2 linked regions of the Solidesulfovibrio fructosivorans JJ] genome follow. The protein of the gene in region 2 interacts with the protein of the main gene of each other region in a pairwise test. Links are inferred from orthologs where the notes say so. Each region holds a gene or a part of one and is shown on either strand. Other genes may lie near its edges. The genes, in order: DESFRDRAFT_RS17290 and DESFRDRAFT_RS08245.

The links.
Region 1: the proteins of DESFRDRAFT_RS08245 (region 2) and DESFRDRAFT_RS17290 interact in binary tests that used the Escherichia coli proteins (3 or more experiments, as listed by UniProt). The link is inferred for Solidesulfovibrio fructosivorans JJ] from one-to-one orthologs.

The regions. Positions count from the first base shown.
Region 1 is NZ_AECZ01000034.1:1,017-7,869, forward strand. What follows is about bases 4,062-6,853. They hold DESFRDRAFT_RS17290 (pyridoxal phosphate-dependent aminotransferase), read right to left. Parts: upstream 6,156-6,853; coding sequence 4,968-6,155; downstream 4,062-4,967. Other genes in these bases: DESFRDRAFT_RS17285 (class I SAM-dependent methyltransferase), read right to left, coding at 4,062-4,850; DESFRDRAFT_RS17295 (glutaredoxin family protein), read right to left, coding at 6,187-6,549; DESFRDRAFT_RS17300 (metal-dependent hydrolase), read left to right, coding at 6,662-6,853. Also shown: DESFRDRAFT_RS17270 (monovalent cation:proton antiporter family protein), read right to left, coding at 1-1,046; DESFRDRAFT_RS17275 (MarR family winged helix-turn-helix transcriptional regulator), read right to left, coding at 1,096-1,509; DESFRDRAFT_RS17280 (MFS transporter), read right to left, coding at 1,641-3,113; more of DESFRDRAFT_RS17285, read right to left, coding at 3,186-4,061. UniProt on the Escherichia coli protein: Shows aminotransferase activity with methionine and histidine as substrates, and to a lesser extent also with phenylalanine.
Region 2 is NZ_AECZ01000009.1:68,358-79,942, reverse strand. The notes cover bases 4,321-7,252. They hold DESFRDRAFT_RS08245 (ferredoxin family protein), read left to right. Parts: upstream 4,321-5,608; coding sequence 5,609-5,896; downstream 5,897-7,252. Other genes in these bases: DESFRDRAFT_RS08240 (SphA family protein), read left to right, coding at 6,072-6,968; DESFRDRAFT_RS08250 (FAD-dependent oxidoreductase), read left to right, coding at 4,321-5,597. Outside these bases: DESFRDRAFT_RS08270 (LysR family transcriptional regulator), read right to left, coding at 1-331; DESFRDRAFT_RS08265 (Electron transfer flavoprotein alpha/beta-subunit), read left to right, coding at 1,009-1,737; DESFRDRAFT_RS08260 (electron transfer flavoprotein subunit alpha/FixB family protein), read left to right, coding at 1,781-2,695; DESFRDRAFT_RS08255 (FAD-dependent oxidoreductase), read left to right, coding at 2,730-4,202; more of DESFRDRAFT_RS08250, read left to right, coding at 4,290-4,320; DESFRDRAFT_RS08235 (amino acid ABC transporter permease), read left to right, coding at 7,429-8,220; DESFRDRAFT_RS08230 (amino acid ABC transporter ATP-binding protein), read left to right, coding at 8,223-8,993; DESFRDRAFT_RS08225 (ABC transporter substrate-binding protein), read left to right, coding at 9,039-9,914; DESFRDRAFT_RS08220 (AroM family protein), read left to right, coding at 9,987-10,670; hutI (imidazolonepropionase), read left to right, coding at 10,733-11,585. UniProt on the Escherichia coli protein: Could be part of an electron transfer system required for anaerobic carnitine reduction. Could be a 3Fe-4S cluster-containing protein.

The sequences.
Region 1 (6,853 bases), on a different replicon or contig from region 2:
TGGTGGGAAAAGCCGGCCTTGGCCAGGATGAAGGAGAATTCGCCCACCTGGCACAGGGCCACGCCGGCCAGCGCGGCCGTGCGCGCGGGGTAGCCCAGGATGCGCGTGGCGATGCCGGCCATGACCGCCTTGACGCACAGGATGAGGACCACGGCGCCGAGGATCTGGCCGGCGTGGTCCCAGGCCGCCGCGACATTGAGCAGCATGCCGATGGAGATAAAAAAGAGCGAGGTGAAAACGTCCTTGAAGGGCAGGACCGCCTCGTGCAGGCTTTCCCGGTAGTCCGAGCCGGAAAGGAGCAGCCCGGCCAGAAACGCCCCGAGGGAGACCGACAGGCCGATGGCGGCGGTGAGCAGGCTCACGGCCAGGCAGATGCCGAGCGCCGTGAGCAGAAAAAGCTCCCGGCTGCGCGTGCGCACGATGGAGAGCAAAAGGCGCGGCATGAGCTTGCGCGAGAGCACCACCAGCAGGATCAGTACGGCCGCGCCCTTGAACACCGTAAACACGATGGAATTGGTGAATCCGAAGGTCCGGCCGGCCAGAAGCGGCACGGCCAGGGTCAACGGCACGGCGAGCAGGTCCTGGAAGATCAGGATGCCGAGGATAACCCTCCCGTGGGGGGCCTCCATCTCGGCTCGTTCCTGCAAGGTTTTAAGGACGATGGCGGTGCTGGAGAGGGCGGCCAGCATGCCGAGCAGAATGCTCGCGCCGCCGGAAACGTCCAGGAACATGGCAAGGCCGAAAAAAAAGCCCCAGGTCAAAAGCACCTGGGCCGCGCCGCCGAGAAATACCGGTCGCTTGAGCCGTGACAGGTCGGACAGGGAAAGCTCCAGGCCGATGGTGAAAAGGAGCAAAATGACGCCGAGTTCGGCAAGGATTTCGACATCGTGGGCCGATTGGACCAGCCCCAGGCCGTGGGGGCCGCACACCACGCCCGTCAGGAGCATGCCGACCAGGGCCGGAATCTTCAGCCGATGGCAGACCAGGATAACCAGGACGGCTAGGGCGAAGATGATGGTGACGTCGGGAAGAAGCGGGATGTCCATGGCGGGACTATGGACGAAACGTCGGTCCTTGGGAAGTGGGATCCCCCCGTCAGGTCTTGAGATCAGCCCGCACGGCGTCCATGCAGCGACGCAGCGATTCGAGCGAGGCCAGCACCCCCTCGCGCTTGTCCGGTTCCACCATGGACAGGATGCTGGTGAAAAGGCCGGTCATGAAGGTGCGGATTTCCTCGCAGGCGCGCTTTCCGGCCGGCGTAAGGGAGAGCAGGGTGACCCGGGCGTCGGCCGGATCGGGATGCTTTTCGATGAGCCCCTGGCGTGAGAGCCCGGTGGTGACGGCCGTCACCCGGCTTTTGGTCACGCCGAGCCTGCGGCCGAGCTCGCCCGGGGCCAGATAGCGTGTTTCGCCCAGGGTCAGCAGCGCCCGCAGCGCCGCCGGCGGCAGGTTGAACCGTTCGCTTTGCATGGCGATGCGGGCTTGGCAGCAGGCAAAAAGATTCTCCACGGCCTCCTGGAGCCGTTGAGCCTGTCTTTCGGGGACGCGCGTATCCATAATAACGGCGTGATCGCTCATGTGGGAAAATATGTAGGTGAGGGATGTCGGCCCTGTCAATGCGGCATAAAGGCGGCGGCGTTTCAGCCGCGTTGCGCATGGTTGCGCCGGGCCGTCAGCAGCCAGGTGAGCGCGCCCAGGCCGATGGCCACGAGCAGCAGTCCGGCCAGCCAACGGAACACTCCGGCCACACCGGCGGCCAGCACGTCGGGCGGTGCGCTGGTCAGCTCCATGCGTGGTCCGACATGACCCGAGGTCAGCACCAGGGACGTGAAGACCGTGCCCACCAGCGGCAGTCCCGTGGACTGGCCGAAGACCCGGGCGTAGTTGGCCAGCCCCGATCCCACGCCGAGCCGGTGCGGCGGCATTTCGCCCATGATCGCCGAGTTGTTGGGGGCCTGGAAAATGCCGATGCCGAGTCCCACGGGCATGGAGCGCAACATGTAGCCCCACCAGGGCGTGGTTACGGTCAGGCCGCCAAGGGCCATGGTGCCGCACCACAGGATCGAAAGCCCTATGATGCGGATCAGGCACGAGCCGTAGCGGTCGGCCAGACTGCCGGCGATGGGGGCCGTGAGCGCCATGGAGAAGGGCAGGATCATCATCATGAGCCCCATTTCCATCACGGTCCGGCCTTGGGCCGACTGGAGGAAAAACGGCATGATGAAACCGCTGGCCCCGGTGATGAAGACCAGCACCGACATGGCCAGCCCGAGGCTTATGAAGGGATTGGCGAAAAGCGAGAGGTCGAGCATGGGCGCTTTGGCCCGGCGTTCGATGGCGAGGAAAAGGACCAGTCCGGCCAGGGCGACGCCCAGCAGCCCCATCGCCGTCGGATCGGAAAAACCGTTGCGCTGGGTCAGGGTCATGCCCAGGCAATAGCTGCCGAGCGTCAGGCTGGCCGTGATCGCGCCCGGGATGTCGAAGCGTTCTCCTTCCTTGATCGGCGGCAGGAACGGCATGAAGCGGTGCACCACGAAAAGGGCCGCGATGCCGATGGGGACGTTTAAAAGGAACATGGAACGCCAGCCGGCAAAGCCGATCAGCACGCCGCCAAGGGGCGGGCCGAGCATGAGCCCCATGGCCACCGTGCCGCCGATGAGCCCCAGGGCCCGGCCCCGGCTGGAGGGCGGGGAAATCTGGGTGACGATGGCCATGCCGAGGGACTGGCTCATGGCCGCGCCGATGCCCTGGGCGGCCCGGAAGGCGATGAGCCAATGCACCGACGGGGCCAGCCCGCAGCACAGGGATGCGCCGACAAAGAGGAGCAGCCCTGTGGAAAAAATACGTTTCTTGTCGTGCATGTCGCCCAGGCGGGAAACCAGCAGCAGCAGGCTGGCGATGACCAGCACGTAGCTCAGGATCACCCACTGGATGACGGCGAAATCGGTATGGAGCGCCTTGACCAGGGTGGGCAGGGCCACGTTGACGATGCTCATGTCGAGGGTGGCCATGAACACCATGAGGTTGACCCCGAGCATGGCCAGCGCGGGAGAATGGGCAGTCGTGACGGGCTGCGGTCCGGGCGCGCCGGAGCCGTGATCGAATACATGCATAAAGGGAAATGTCCTTGCGGTGAGAAAGTCCGGTTTCCCCATACGCCATTGGTCGGCGAGGGGGAAGAGGTCTTAAAGGGCCCGGCCCTGCTGGCGGTAGTCCAGGTCGCCGTGGGTGACGGCGGCGAAAAGCCACTGGGTGACGGCGTCGAGGGAGGCCGCGTCGGACCGGCGGCACAGGGGATGGCGGGATATGCGGGCTTCGAGGCCCGGCGGCAGGGAGGCTCCCGGGGGCAGGTCCAGATAGGGCGCCAACGCGCCGAGCTTCTGGCCGACGAGGTTCACGCCCCGGTCGATGAGCAGTTGCAGGGGGATGTCGCAGCGAAGCCGCCATTCCAGGTCGATGTAGCGGATATCGCCCGTTTCGGGGTGAAAGAGCACGTTGCCCGGATGGGCGTCGAGCAGGCTTCCCGGCAGCCAGCCTTCGCTCTCCCGGTCCGGGTAGATGGCCCGGCCGAGGTGGTCGCGGCAAAAGGCGGCGAAGCCGGCTGCGCTTTGCGGCCCGGCCGGCCTGGCCCGGGAGGCGATGTGCTCCATCCAGGTCGCAAGTGTCTTGGCCGCGCCGGCCATGTCGCAGTCCTCCACGGCGCAAAGCGTGGCCTGAAGGAAACTGACGTAGCCGAGCCGGTAGGGTTCGCGGGCTTTTATGTGCTGGCTGCCCGAGGTGAAGGTCGCCGGCGGCAGGTCGTGGAGATTTCGCCGCAGCACGTCCACGCCGTCGCCGGCGGCCACGAACCGGGTCATGGTCTGGAAGCGCGGCGGACAGGAATCGGCGTTTACGGCCACGGCCAGGGTGCCGCGATTGGCGGCGAGCAGCGGCGCATCGTCCGTGGCGGCGGCCAGCACCAGAAAGGAATTCATGAAATGGCCGGCCGTGCCGGCGGCCAGGGCCGAGCGCAAAAACTGACGTTCGCTAAACGCCGGCCAATGCCTGCCGTCGTAGTCCCGGGTCGGCAGCTCGAGCACGGGCAGGACGTCGATGCCTGCCATGCCCAGAGCGCGTTCGGACACCACGGCGTCCGGGGTTTTGTAGTCCGGGGAGGGATAATACCACTGGCTGACGGGGAATCCGGCCCGGGCGAGCAGGGCGGTCAGGGCCGGTCGGTCGAAAGTGCGGGCCGCGCCAGGGCCGGGGTAGCCGTTTATGCCGGCATAAGGCCGGCCGGTGTGGTCCTCGGGCAGGCCGGCCAGGTATTTGTGGCCCATGCGGTTTTCGATGGCCAGGATCAGGCAGCCATCGTCCTTCAAATAGCGTCGGGCTTCGGCGAGGAGCCTCTCATGGGGCCTGGGGCCGTCGACGAAGGCGGCGGCGTATTCCAGCACGCCGACGAGGGTCACCACGTCGTATTGGTGCTCGTAGGGCAGGCCGGCGGCGTTGGCGGCCACGATTTCCAGATTGCGGGCATTCCGGCAGCGGGCCTTGATGACGGCCGCCCGTTCGGGCGAGCCTTCCACGGCCGTTATCGCATGGGGCAGGGTGACGAGGTGGGCGGTGAGCGCGCCGCAGCCGGCCCCGAGTTCCAGGATGCGTCCGCCCGGTCCGAAATCGATCCAGGACAGGAGCGTCTTGCGGCGCGGGGTCAGGTGGTAGTGGATGGCCCAGGGCGCGTCCTTGGGGAAAAGCTCGTACTCGCCAACGGTATGTTCGCTGAAAAAGCGCAGCAGATAAGCTTCCGCGCCGTCGCGGTAGCCGATGGTCCCCTCTCCGAGCGTCACCTCCGGTCCCTGTTCGGTCATGGCGTCTCCAACGGCAAAGCATACCTCCCGGCTGTTCCCGTCAAAAGTTTTTCGGGGAGGGTGGGGGTGTGGGGGAGGGAGGCTTTTTGCAAAAAGGGGCCTCCCTCCCCCACAGTCTCAGCTCTTCTTCCGTTCCGCCTCGAACCAGGCGGCCAGGCGTTCGCAGCCGGCGTCGATATCGGCCTCGTCGCCGCCGAACGACAGGCGCAGGCTGCTTTCACCGCCGGGGCCGAAGCTGTCGCCGGGGATGGTGATGACGTTGCCCTCGCGGATCAGCCGCGTGGCCACGTTCATGGGCGCGGCGGGCAGGTCGTAGCGGGCCATGACGTAGAACGCGCCGCCCGGCTTGTTGTAGCGCACGGTCGGGCTCATGGCGTCGAGGTGTTTTTGCATGCGCTTGCGCCGGGCGGCCAGGGTGGACACAAAGCCTTCGAAGATGCCCTGGGGGCCGGTCAGGGAGGCCAGGGCGGCGATCTGGGCCGGGGTGGGGGCGCAGATGGCCGTGCAGTCGTGCACCTTGAGCATTTGCGCCATGATCGGTTCCGGGGCGAAGGCGAAGCCCACCCGCCAGCCGGTCAGGGCGTAGCGCTTGGAAAAGCTGCCCACGGCCACGAGGCGCGGTTGCAGCTCCTTGACCGTGGTCAGGGAAAAGGCCGGCGCGTCGTAGGACAGGGCGTCGTAGGTGTCGTCGCAGATGACGTAGAGGTCGTGGCGCAGGGCGATTTCGGCCACAGCCAGCAGGTCTTTTTCGGCAAAGACCGATCCGGTCGGGTTGTGGGGCGAATTGATGATGATGGCCTTGGTGCGCGGGGTCACGGCGGCGGCCACGGCGGCGGGGTCGAGGCTCCAGTCGCCCCGGCGCAGGGGAACGAGCACGGGCGTGGCCTGGGCCAGGCAGACCTGCTCCACATGGGAGGGGTAGAAGGGCTCGGGCACGATGACTTCGTCGCCTTCCTGGCACAGGCACAGGACGGCGCACAACAGCGCCTCCATGCCGCCGACGGTGATGGCGATTTCTGTCTCCGGATTGGCTTGCAGGCCTTTTTCGGTCGCGAGCTTCTCGGCCACGGCCCAGCGCAGTTCGGGCATGCCGGGTTGCAGCGAGTACTTGCCCGCCGCCGGCGAATCGCGCAGGGCCCGGCAGACCGCTTCGACCACATGGGCCGGGGTGCCGAACGAGGGTACGCCCTGGCCCAGGGAGACGCAGTCGCCGACGCCGGCGGCGATCATGGGCATGAGCTTGGTGGCCGATATCTTGATAGCCTTCGCCCGCTGGGTGAAGGCGTGCTGGATGGCGCTTGGCACGGGGTACTCCTTAAAAAAATGGCGCAACCGCCTATTTGCCGTAAACCATTTTGGGCTGGGACGACGCGGACGGTCCGGCCTTGGCCACGGCCAACGCCTTTTCGTATTCGGCCACGGAGTAGCCGGGGATGACGACGTCGCCGATGACCACGAGCGGCACGCCGCGCTGGCCGTAACGCTGGAAGCGCATACGTGCGGCGGCATCCTTTTCAATGTCCGATGCGGTAAACGGCACGCCCTTGGCCTTGAAGAAAGCCTCGGCCTTGGCGCAGTAGGGGCACCAGCTCGTCATGAAGATCTCCACTTTCGGGCCGGCGGCGAAGGCGAGCGCCTGGGCGAAAAGCAGGATGGCGAAAAACGCGGACAGGGCGGGAACGGTTTTTTTCACAGACATTGGGGTTCCGGGGTTGGGTGTTGCGGATGTTTGGTGGTAGCGGCGGCCGGGTACGGCGTCAAGAAGCGTCGCTCCTTGCCAGGGGGGCGTCGGCAATGCTACCAGCCTGTCCATGCCGGGATACAAGACGCATATGGCCGGCGCGGCGGTGGTGACCGGCGCGGCGGTGGCCGGGGCTTGGTGGCTCGGCGTCTACCGCCCCGGCTACGAGACCATGGCCGGCCTGGGGTTTTTCGCCATCCTGGGGGGCCTTTTCCCCGACGTGGACACCGACTCCACGGGACGGCGGTTTTTTTACGGCGCG
Region 2 (11,585 bases):
TCATGCGCTTGAGATCACACAGGATCGCTGTCGTTACAAAGCCGATGGTCAAACGGCCTTGTTCGCCCTGTGCGGCCCGTCTGGCGGCCTGGCAGGCCAGTTCCATCTGCTCCTGCATGCGAATGGCCTCTTTATAAAAAGCGCGCCCCGCAGCTGTAAGCCCTACTGTTCGTGTCGTTCGCTCGAACAAGACAACGCCAAGGCTCTGCTCAAGTTGTTTTATAGTGTGCGTTAATGACGGCTGCGTTATATGGAGTTCATTTGCCGCGCGGTTAAAATGCAGCTGCCGCGCAACGGCTATGAAACAGCGCAGTTGACGAAAGTCAAACATAGCGACCTCCGCGACTTCATGTTTTATGTGCTTTTTTTCACAATTAAATAGACAGAAATTCCCCTCGTAAAACCGCTTCCTCCCCACAGCCCCCGGGAAAGAGCCTCCGGCCAACCGCGCATCCCGCAAGAACCAAGGCTTCAGCCATACGCCCGGGGAAAAGAACACACAAGGCGACAGCCCCGTTCGCTGGCGTGGCCCTGTTGCCGCGTGCCGGGGCGGACACGGGAGGACGCGCGCCCGCCCCGAGGCGCGTCCGGCGTTGGCGAAGAAGCCGGAAAGAAACCCTCGTCACAGCGCGACGCGGCAAGGCGGCTCCTGCGGTTGCGGCTGGCGTTAACATCGGCCCGGACGCGATGCGCCTCTTTGAATGTCCATACTCCTGCCCCCCCCGAAAGATGGTTGCACTTTGGCAAAGGTGCGCTCGCCGGCAATTCATAAATTGAATCTATCAATGACAATAAAACAATTAATAATGCTCGTGAATAAATCACTACCACACAAAGTATAGGACTGCAACAAACAATTCATGCTAGCACTTTTACACCAATGGCTAAGGACAAACCTGGACAGTGTGCGTTTCTTTAGAAGCATCCGTGCGTACAAGACGTCACTTTCATCACGAAATCACGAGAGCAACCTGCACATTGGCTTTCGCCATGGAGGCATCAGCAAGGATGAAAACAGTCATTGTTTACAAGTGGGCCAGGGATGCCAAGGACGCGGCCGTCAGAAACGACGGATCCGTGGATTGGCGCAACGCGAAGATGAGCCCCGGCGAGGACGATTTCGCCGCGCTCGAGGCCGCCAAGGCCATTGCGGACGGGGGAGAGATCATCGGCCTGACCATCGGCGACGGCGACGCCAGCTGGGTGCTGGCCCGCGGCGTGAAGGAGGCCGTCTCGATCGCCGACGCGCCCAACCTCGTCGACAATGCGGCCACGGCGGCGGTCATTGCCGCCACCGTCAGAAAGATCGGCGACGTGGACATCGTCACGATCGGCGACTCCGAGGAATACGCCGGCGTCCCGGCGGCCCTCGCCGGACTGCTGGGCTGGCCGGCCGTCGCCCACGTCGACAGCGCCGAAGCCGTCGACGGGCGCGTGCGCATCACCCGCAAGCTGGGCAAGGACGTGGAGACCGTAAGCCTTGCCGCTCCAGCCGTCGTCGCGGTCAGCGCCGCCTCCCCCGAGAAAAAAGTCCCCGGCATGAAGGAGCAGCTGATGGCCCGCAAGCGGCCCGTCAGCAAGCTGACCCTCGCCGACATCGGGGCCGGTGGAGCCGAGGCGGTTTCGAGCCGGGCCACCAGATTGCCCGAAACCACCGCCGCCCGTCTCTTCGAGGGCGCGCCTCCCGCGGCGGCCGCGCAGCTCGTCGAAGCCCTGCGGGGCGAAGGGGTGTTGTGAGCATGATGGGCACTTACGCGGACAGCGAGAAAGGAGAGGCCAAATGAGCCAGGCATGGATCATCGTGACGGAGGAAAAGCAGACGCCCGCCCTGGTGGCCATGGCCAAGGGACTGGGCGGGAAGGTCATCGCGGCCGTTATCGGACCGCGCGCCCTGGCCGAGGCCGCCGCGGCCGCCGGCCCCGACGCGGTGAAGTGGGTCGAGACGGAACAGGGGCGTCCGGCCGAAGCCTACGCCGGCCCGGTCGCCCGTCTGATCGCGGCCGACGCGCCCGGGGCGGTCGTCGCCAGCGCTTCCGCCGCGGGACGCGTCCTTGCCGGCGCGACAGCGGTGAAGCTCGGCGCGGCCATGATCCCGCGCGGCCTGAAGCTGTCAGCCGCTGGCGAGACCACCCTTTTGGAGCGCGCGGACCTGGACGGCCGGGTCATCGAGACGATCGCGTCCGCCGGGCCCGTGGTCACCTTCTATGCCGGAGGCGATGTCGAGCGGACGCCCTGCTCCCCGGCTCCCATCGAGACGGTCGCCGCCGATGGCGTCGCCGACATCAGGCTCGAGAAGACCGAACCGGCCGCCGGCGCCGATGCGGGCATCACCAAGGCCAGCGTGGTCGTCTCGGTCGGACGCGGTCTGAAGAAAAAGGACGACCTGACGCTCATCCAGGGCCTCGCCACGGCCCTCGGCGCCGAAATCGGCTGCAGCATGCCCGTCGCCGACGACCTGGGCTGGGTCGAAAAGGAGCGCTATGTGGGCCGGTCCGGCCAGCATATCACGCCCCGGCTCTACATCGCCGTCGGCATCCAGGGAGCCCCGCAACACCTGGAAGGCATCCGGGGGACCAAGGTCGTCGTCGGCATCAACAACGACCCCGACGCGCCGATCTTCAAGGCCGCCGACTTCGGCATCGTGGGCGATCTCTACGAGGTCGTCCCCGCCCTGCGGGCGGCCCTTGGCAAATAACGTCCGGTCAACCCAAGCCAGGAGGAGAAGTGACATGGCTGAAGAGTTCGATTCCCACTACGACGTCATCGTGATCGGCGGCGGCGGCTCGGGCCTGTCGGCCGCCGTGCAGGCCGCCAAAAACGGCCTGACCTGCGCCGTGCTCGAAAAGGAAGAGCAACTCGGCGGCAGCTCGGCCTTTGCCGAGGGCCACGCGGCCTTCGAGTCCGACGAACAGAAAAAACGCGGCATCACGGTCACCAAGCAAGAAGCCTACACGGCCTACATCGACTACTCGCACTGGCGCTGCGATTCGGCGCTGGTAAACCGCTTCGTCGAGAACGCCGCCACCACCATCACGAAAATGCGTGACGAGGTGGGAGCCGTCTATGAGGACGTCACCATCACCGCGCCCGAGCAGCCCGGCGAACTCGTCACCTGGCACCTGCCCGAAGGCGAGGTCGCGCATCTGCTCGAGCTGCTCGAAGCGGACGCCCGCCGCCGCGGCGTCGACATCTTCCTGTCCACCCCCGCGACCAGGATCCTGCGGGGCGAGGACGGCAAGATCAAGGGCGTGGTCGCCAAGGACGCCGACGGCGAGACCGTCAGGCTCGGGGCCAGGGCCGTCGTGGTCGGCTCCGGCGGCTACGCCGCCAATCCCGCGCTGATCAACAAGTACGGCAAGTTCAAGATCGGCGAGCACGTCATCAATGCCGGCGGGAAAGGGAACACCGGCGACGGCCTCAAGATGATGCAGGAGGTCGGCGCCGTCGAGAACTCCAATATCGGCACCATGGTGTTCTTTCCTCTGATGCGTGACAAAACCGTCACCAGCCATGTCAACAACGCCGGCATGCAGCCCTCGTTATGGGTCGACAAGCACGGCCGGCGTTTCACCAACGAGACCGTGGGGCTCAACTTCGGCAATGCCGGCGACCTCATGGTGGGCCTGCCGGACGCGATGTTCTGGTGCATCCTCGATCAGGACTTCATCGACAGGCTGGTCAACAAGGGCAACTTTGTCGGTCTCGGCATCTACGTCCGCAACTACGAAAAACTGATCCATCTGCCCGGGGAACTTGAGGCTGACGCCGCAAACGACAGCTGCACCAACGTCTACAAGGGAGAGACCCTCGAGGCGCTGGCCGGCAAGATCGGTGTCGCTCCAGAGGTGCTGCGCTCGGAAGTCGGGGAGTACAACGGCTACGTCAGTGCCGGCGAGGACAAGAAGTACCGCAAGGACCCGAAGTATCTCTTTCCCTGCAATCGTGGCCCCTTTTACGCCATCAAGATGGAACCCGGCATCATGGTCAGCGTCGGCGCCATCAAGATCAATGAATACATGCAGGTCCTCGACGCCAATGGTGGGGTCATTCCAGGCCTCTACAGCGTCGGTTGCGACGCGGGCGGCCTGTTCGGCGAAAGCTACCAACTGACGATTCCGGGCTCGGCCAACGGCTTCGCCCTGACATCGGGCTGGCTGTCGGCCGACGACATCGCCGAGAAAGTCAACGCCGGCGCGCTCTGATTCCGTATGCGTTTGAAAGCCGGGCCGCGCGAAACCGGGCGGCCCGGCCCACCCGTTTCAATGACGGTTTTGGGGGAGAGAAACCTGATGGCTGAAGAAGCACTCGAGGTCGATGCCGACGTCATCGTGATCGGCGGCGGCGTGGCCGGCACCGTCTGCGCCCACCAACTGGCGCAAGCGGGCAAGCAAGTCATTTTGATCGAACGCGGCGGGCAGCCCGGCGCAAAAAACCTCTCGGGAGGGATCTTCTACTGCCGGGTGATGGAACAGGTCTTCCCGGATTTTGTCGGGGAGGCCCCGGTGGAGCGCCGCATCACGCGCAATGTGCTCTCCTTCCTCAACCCGACGTCGCACTTCAATGTCGACTACTGGGACCAGCGCCTGGGCGATCCCGTCAACGCGGTGACAGTGCTGCGCGCCAAGCTGGACGCCTGGTTGGCCGAGCAATGCGAGAATGCCGGCGTCATGGTGATGCCGGGCATCCGGGTCGACAGCCTGCTGTTCGAGAACGGGCAGGTGGTCGGCGTCAAGGCCGGCGAGGACGAACTCCACGCCCATGTGGTGGTCGCCGCCGACGGCGTCAATTCGTTTATCGCCCAGCAGGCCGGCATCCGCGCCAAGGAGCCGGCCCAGAACCTGGCCGTCGGCGTCAAAAGCGTGATCGGCCTGCCCGTCAAAGTCATCGAGGACCGCTTCAACGTCACCGGCAACGACGGGGTCGCCTACGCCCTCGTCGGCGACTGCACCAAGACGGCGGCGGGCGGCGGCTTTCTCTACACCAACAAGGAGTCGATCAGCGTCGGCGTGGTGCTGCGCCTCGACGACCTGGAGGCCAAGGGGCTCACGTCGAGCGAGGTGCACGACAATTTTCTGGGCCACCCGGCCATCGCGCCGCTTTTGCGCGACGGTGAGCTGCTGGAATACGGCTGCCACCTGACGATCGAAAACGGCCCGGCCATGACCTCCCACGACCTCGCCCGGCCGGGGTTCCTCATCATCGGCGACGCCGCCGGCTTCACGCTCAACACCGGCCTGACCATCCGCGGCATGGACCTGGCCGCCGGCTCCGGCATCGCCGCCGCCAAGACCATCGTCAAGGCGCTTAAGCGCGGCAGCTACGGCCAGCAGGACATGGACGACTATCGCAAGCAGCTCGACGCCACGTTCGTGGGCGCCGACATGAAGACCTACGCCAAGGCGCCAAACGTCCTCGAAGTGCCGCGCATGTACCAGGACTACGGCCTGCTGCTCACCGACATCTTCCACGACATCTACAGCTGCGACACCACGCCCCGCAAACACATCGCGGCCACGGCGACAAGCGCGTTCAAGCGCTCGAAGATCAAGCTGCTTACGGCCCTCGGGGACATGCTCAAGGCCGTCAGGGCGCTTTAGGGAGAAAGGACATGACGATCTTTGGAGATGTCACGCAACGTCTGGCGGGCAACACGTACGTCGTCGACGAGCACTCGCACATAGAAGTCAACCAGGAAATCGCCCGAAAGACCGGCACGGGGAAATTGCTGGTCCGGGTGTGCCCCGCCCACGTCTATTCCGAAAACGAGGACGGCACCATCGGCGTTTTGTTCGCGGCCTGCCTGGAATGCGGCACCTGCCGCGCCCTGGCCAGCCCCGGCGCGCTCACTTGGCATTACCCGAACGGCGGGTTCGGCATCGCCTTCCGCGAAGGCTGAGGCGGCATGCCGGCAAGGGGGGCGGACGGCACAGCTTGCAGGCGCATGGCGCTTTGGATTCCGCTTCGAAGTCGGAATGCCGCCGGATCAGGGGACCATTGCGGCAACAAGCCTGTCGTGTGGGAAGCGGAGGACGGCTTGTTCCCTATTGCGGAAAAACACTGGAGGGATATTTATGAAACGGGCATGTTTTCTTTTTCTTGTGGTGTATTCCTTATCGTGCGGCTTGGCGTTTGCCAGCACCGGGCACTATGTCAACGGCGTCGAAGGGATCAAAGCGGCCACATTGCCTCCCGAAGGTTTTTACGTCAGAGAGTATTCCGTCTATTACAACGCGCCGGAGTACCGGGACAAGAACAATAAAATTGTCAACAACGACTTCAAGCTCAATGTTTATTGCCAGGTCACGCGTCTCATATACTCATCGAATATTTCGGTGCTTGGAGGCAATCTCCTCTTCGATGCCGTCGTGCCTTTTCAATATACCGACAGCTCCTTCAAAACAGGGCAATCCTCCCCGCGCACCAGTGAGGACATGTTCGGCCTGGGCGACATCCTGATTGAACCCCTGCTTCTCAGTTGGCATGGGGACAGGTATGACGCCGCCATTGGAGCGGGCCTGTACATCCCGACCGGTTATTTCAGCAAGAATCATCCGGCTAGTCCCGGCAAGGGGTTTTACACGGTGATGTTCACTGCGGGCGCAACCGTTTATTTCGACACGGAAAGGACCTGGAGCGCGTCCATCCTGTCCCGGTACGAAGTGAACACGGAGCAAAACGAAACGAACATTACCCCTGGAAATGATTTCCATTTCGAATGGGGTGTCGGAAAAACCTTCAACAAGACCATGACGGTCGGCGCCGCGGGCTACTGCTCCTGGCAAACGACCGATGACAGCGGCAGCGGCGCAACGGATGATCGCACGACGATCTATGGCATCGGGCCGGAAGTCGCCTTTGACATTCCGGCGTACACCACTTCCGTTTCCCTGCGCTTCTTAAAAGAATTCTCCGGACAAAACAGTTCGCAGGGAAGCATTGGCACGCTGACGCTGACGAAGCGGTTCTAAGAATTTTATCCAGCCGGGGCATCCCGACCCGATCCCTTGGGGAAAGGGGCCGGGGATACGACGTCGCGCCCCTCCCCTGTCGCGCCACAGCCTTGGAGCGAGCAAAGGGACCTGGGACGTCAAATGAAATGGGCTGTCGCTTGATGCGACAGCCCATTTCATTTGACGGCGCCCGGGGCCGGAGCCGAGCCGGCACGTCGAGAAAAGAATCCGTCCGGTTTTGTCATATTTGTCATCGCACCGTAATTTGACTTGACGGCAGCCGCATCGCGGGGCAGAAATTGTCCGACAAAAATTGTCGGACATTCTTTGCGGTTTCCCCTCGGCGACCAAGCGGAGAGCGGCTTTTTTGACTTTTGGATTTGGAAAAAACATGGTGACCAACGACAAAATCATTCCTCTCCGCCATTACGGACGGTGGGTTTCCGGCATTCTTCTGATAGGCCTGATGGGACTTATCGTGAACGCTTTCATCGTGGGCCAAATCGACTGGTCCGTGGTGGAGGAGTTCTTTTTTTCGACCGCGCTTCTCAAGGGACTGGCAAACACCATCCTCATCACGGCCTGCTCCATGCTCATGGGTATGGCGCTGGGCGTGATCTTCGCCATCATGCGCCTTTCCCAAAACCCCGTTTCCCGCATGTTTTCAGGATGGTACATCTGGCTGTTCCGGGGGGCCCCCGTCTATTTGCAGCTGCTGATCTGGTTCAATCTGGCGCTCATCTTTCCCGTGGTGAATCTGGGCTTCGCGCAATACCGCATGGTGGACGTGATGACGCCCTTCATGGCCGCCCTGCTCGGGCTGGGCCTTAACGAGGGCGCGTATCTGACGGAAATCGTGCGCGGCGGCATCCTCTCCGTCGACAAGGGCCAGATAGACGCCGCCACGTCCCTCGGCATGACCCGTCTTATGGCCATGCGCCGCATCGTCCTGCCGCAGGCCATGCGCGTTATCGTGCCGCCCATCGGCAACGAATTCATCGGCCTGCTCAAAACGTCCTCCATGGCCAGCGCCATCGCCTACACCGAGCTGTTGCACAAGGCCCAGATCATCTATTTCGTCAATGCCAAGGTCATGGAGCTGCTTATCGTCGCCACCGGCTGGTATCTGATTGTCGTGACCATCCTCAGCGTCGTGCAGGTCGGTATCGAGCGGCGCTTCGCCCGCGGCCATGCCTTTGCCACCCAACGCGGTTTCCTGGAGACCCTCCGGGAAAACACCTTCGGCAAAAGACAACGGTGCGGAGCCTAGCCATGCGACAGGATGTCCCCATGTTGCATACGGTCAACGTCCATAAGTCGTACGGCGACCACGAAATCCTCAAAGGCATCAACATCGACGTGGAAAAAGGCGAAGTGCTGTGCCTGCTCGGCCCCTCGGGCTCCGGAAAAAGCACCTTCCTGCGCTGCATCAATCATCTGGAAACGATCAATGCCGGGCGCATCTACGTCGACGGATCGCTGATCGGATTCAATGAACGCAAGGGGCGGCTGTACGAGCAGAGCGAAAAAGAGCTCTGCAAAATACGCACACGCATCGGCATGGTTTTCCAGAACTTCAACCTGTTCCCGCATATGACTGTCCTGGAAAACATCATCGAGGGCCCCGTCACCGTCAAAAAGGAAGATCCCCGCAAAATGCGGCAGCGCGCCTATGCGCTCCTGACGCAGGTCGGGCTGCGGGATTGGGCGGATCGTTTTCCCAAACAACTTTCCGGCGGACAGCAGCAACGCGTGGCCATTGCCCGGTCGTTGGCCATGGAGCCCGAGCTGATGCTCTTTGACGAACCGACGAGCGCACTGGACCCCGAGCTTGTGGGCGAGGTGCTTACCGTTATGCGCGACCTGGCCGAAAGCGGCATGACCATGGTCATCGTGACCCACGAAATGGAGTTCGCGAAAAACGTGGCCCATAAGGTGGCGCTTATGGACCACGGCCGCGTGGTGGAAGAGGGAACTCCGTCGGAGGTTTTTGAAAACCCCCGACACGAGCGCACCAAGGCGTTCCTTGGAGCGATCGCATAGGCTGTTGCGGTTTTTTTACGCGGGTTGCCGTCTGCCAAGCGCGGCATGAATCATTTGGAGGAAAAGACGTTGCTGAAAAGAAAGCTCGCCTCGTTGTTGTGTGGTTTTGCCCTGCTGTTCTCCGGAACGGCCTTTGCCGCATCGCTGCACGACATGTTGCCCGATTCCATCCAGAAAAGCGGAAAGATCATCATCGGCGTCAACGGCATATTCCCCCCCATGGAATTCAAGGCCCCCGGCTCCGACACCCTGGACGGCATCGACGTGGAACTGGCCCAGGCCATTGCCAAGGAATTGGGCATCAAGATCGAATTTGACGACCAGAATTTCGACCAGTTGATCAATTCCATCAACACCAAGCGCGTGGACATGGTCCTTTCCGGCATGTCCGACAGCGCGGAACGTCGCAAGTCCCTGGACTTCATCGACTACTTCAACTCCGGCACCCAATGTTTCACCACCAAGGCGCTGGCCGGAAAAATCAAGAACCTGGAAGACCTGAGCGGCAAGACCCTGGCGGTGTCCGCCTCCACGGACTACCTGACCACCATGCAGAAGTGGAACAAGGAAAACCTGCTCGACAAGGGCAAGCCCGGCATCAACATCATGGCGGTGGATTCCGCGGCCTCCGCGCGCATGCAGATGCTGCAGGGCCGGGCCCAGGCTTCCGCCCTCAGCCCCGAGGCCCTGGGCTGGGCCAATGTGCAGCAAAAGGGCGCCTTCGTGGCCGTGGGGCCGCTGCTGGAATCCAATCCTTACGGCATCGCCTTCAGCAAGGACAACGCCAAGCTCCGCGATGCGGTGTACGCGGCCTTGCAAAAGGTTTTCGCCGACGGCACCTACAGTAAGATCCTCAAGAAATGGGGAGCTGAAACCGGCGCGCTGCCGCGTCCCCTCATCAATGGCAAAGCCGTGAACTAGGGTCCCGGCCATCGCGAAAAGAAGCCACTCCCCGAGGGGGGAGTGGCTCCTCTTTGTCCTGGCCTCCCAGGCATGACGCACATGATCACTCTCGGCATACTCACCCTGGGGCAGGCGCCCCGCACGGATATCGAACCCACGTTTCGCGCCATCCTGGGGGATCGCATCGCCTTCAGGCAACGCGGCGCCCTGGACGGCCTGGGCGCTGGCGAGTGCGCGCGGCTGGTCCCGGAGGATGGAGAATCCGGCATCGAGACCTGCCTGCGCAAGCAGGATGGGGTCGTAAGGGGCGTGCTTGTCGCCAAGCGTCTTCTGCTGCCCCGCCTTATCGCCGCCGGACGGAAGCTGGAAGCGGAGTGCGACGCCCTTCTGCTGCTTTGCTCAGGGCGGTTTCCGGAGCTCAAGCGGGCCATCCCCAGGCTTATCGAACCGATAACGGTCATCCGGTCCGTGGTCGCCGCCCTGGCGGGCCACGGGCATCTGTGCGTCATCGGCCCGGCGTCAGACATGGAAGCGGCGCCGGCGCAGTGGCGCTCCTCTGCGGCGCGGGTTTCCACGGCGGCGGCTTCGCCCTACGGCGGGCGGGAGGCCCTTGTCCGGGCGGCGTTGCGCGCGCGGGAGGCGGGCGCGGACTATGTTTTACTCGACGACATGGGGTTTACGGAGCTGCAGCGCCGGACGGTGCGCGACACGTCCGGACTGCCGACCCTGAGCGCCACGAGCATTACGGCGCGCATTCTCCAGGAACTCGTATGAGCCGGCGCTCCAGCCCAGGATGGCCTTTTCCTGGCGCCGCCGGATGCGGAAAAGAGGAAGCAGTGAACGGCGATATCACCATTGCGCACGCGGCCAGCCTCGCGCGGGTTACGGATGCGAAGCGCCCCAGGGCGGGCCGGGGGCAAGGGGAACTGAACATCATCCACGACGGCGCGCTGGCCATTCGCGGCGGCGTCATCGTGGCCGTGGGCGATTCGCGGGAGGTGCTGCGCGCCTACGGGGACGACGCCCCGGTGCTGGACGCCTCCGGCAAAACGGTGCTGCCCGGACTTGTGGAATGCCATTCGCACCCCATTTTCGCGGGCAACCGGCACTGGGAGTACGTGCGCCGGCTCGAAGGCGCCGACGGCAGGGAGATTCGCGCCGAGGGCGGCGGCATCTGGTCCACCATCGTCAAGACGCGCCAGGCCGGCGACGACGAGCTTTTGCGCAACGTCGCCCGGGCCTTTGAGCGGATCGCGGCGGGAGGAGTGACCACCCTTGAAGTCAAGTCCGGCTACGGCCTTGATACGCGTGGGGAGCTGCGCCTGCTGCGCCTGCTGCATCAGGCCGCCTCGCATACGGCCATGGATATCGTCTGCACGTTTCTCGGCGCGCATATCGCGCCCCAGGATGGACGGAGCGCGGAAGAATACGTCGCTGTCGTCAAAAACGAGATGCTCCCGGCGGTGCTTGCCCAAGGCATTGCCCAGTCGCAGGACCTTTCGTGTGAAAATGGCGACTTCTCAGCCGAGCAGGCCAGAGAACTGATTGATATTTCGACCTCTTTGGGATTACCTGTCCGCGTCCACGCGGATGCGTCCTCCGATTCGCGGGGATGGCGCACGGCGGTCGCGGGGGGGGCGCTTTCCGCCGACCACCTCACCTATACGCCGGATGCCGAGATCAACGCCG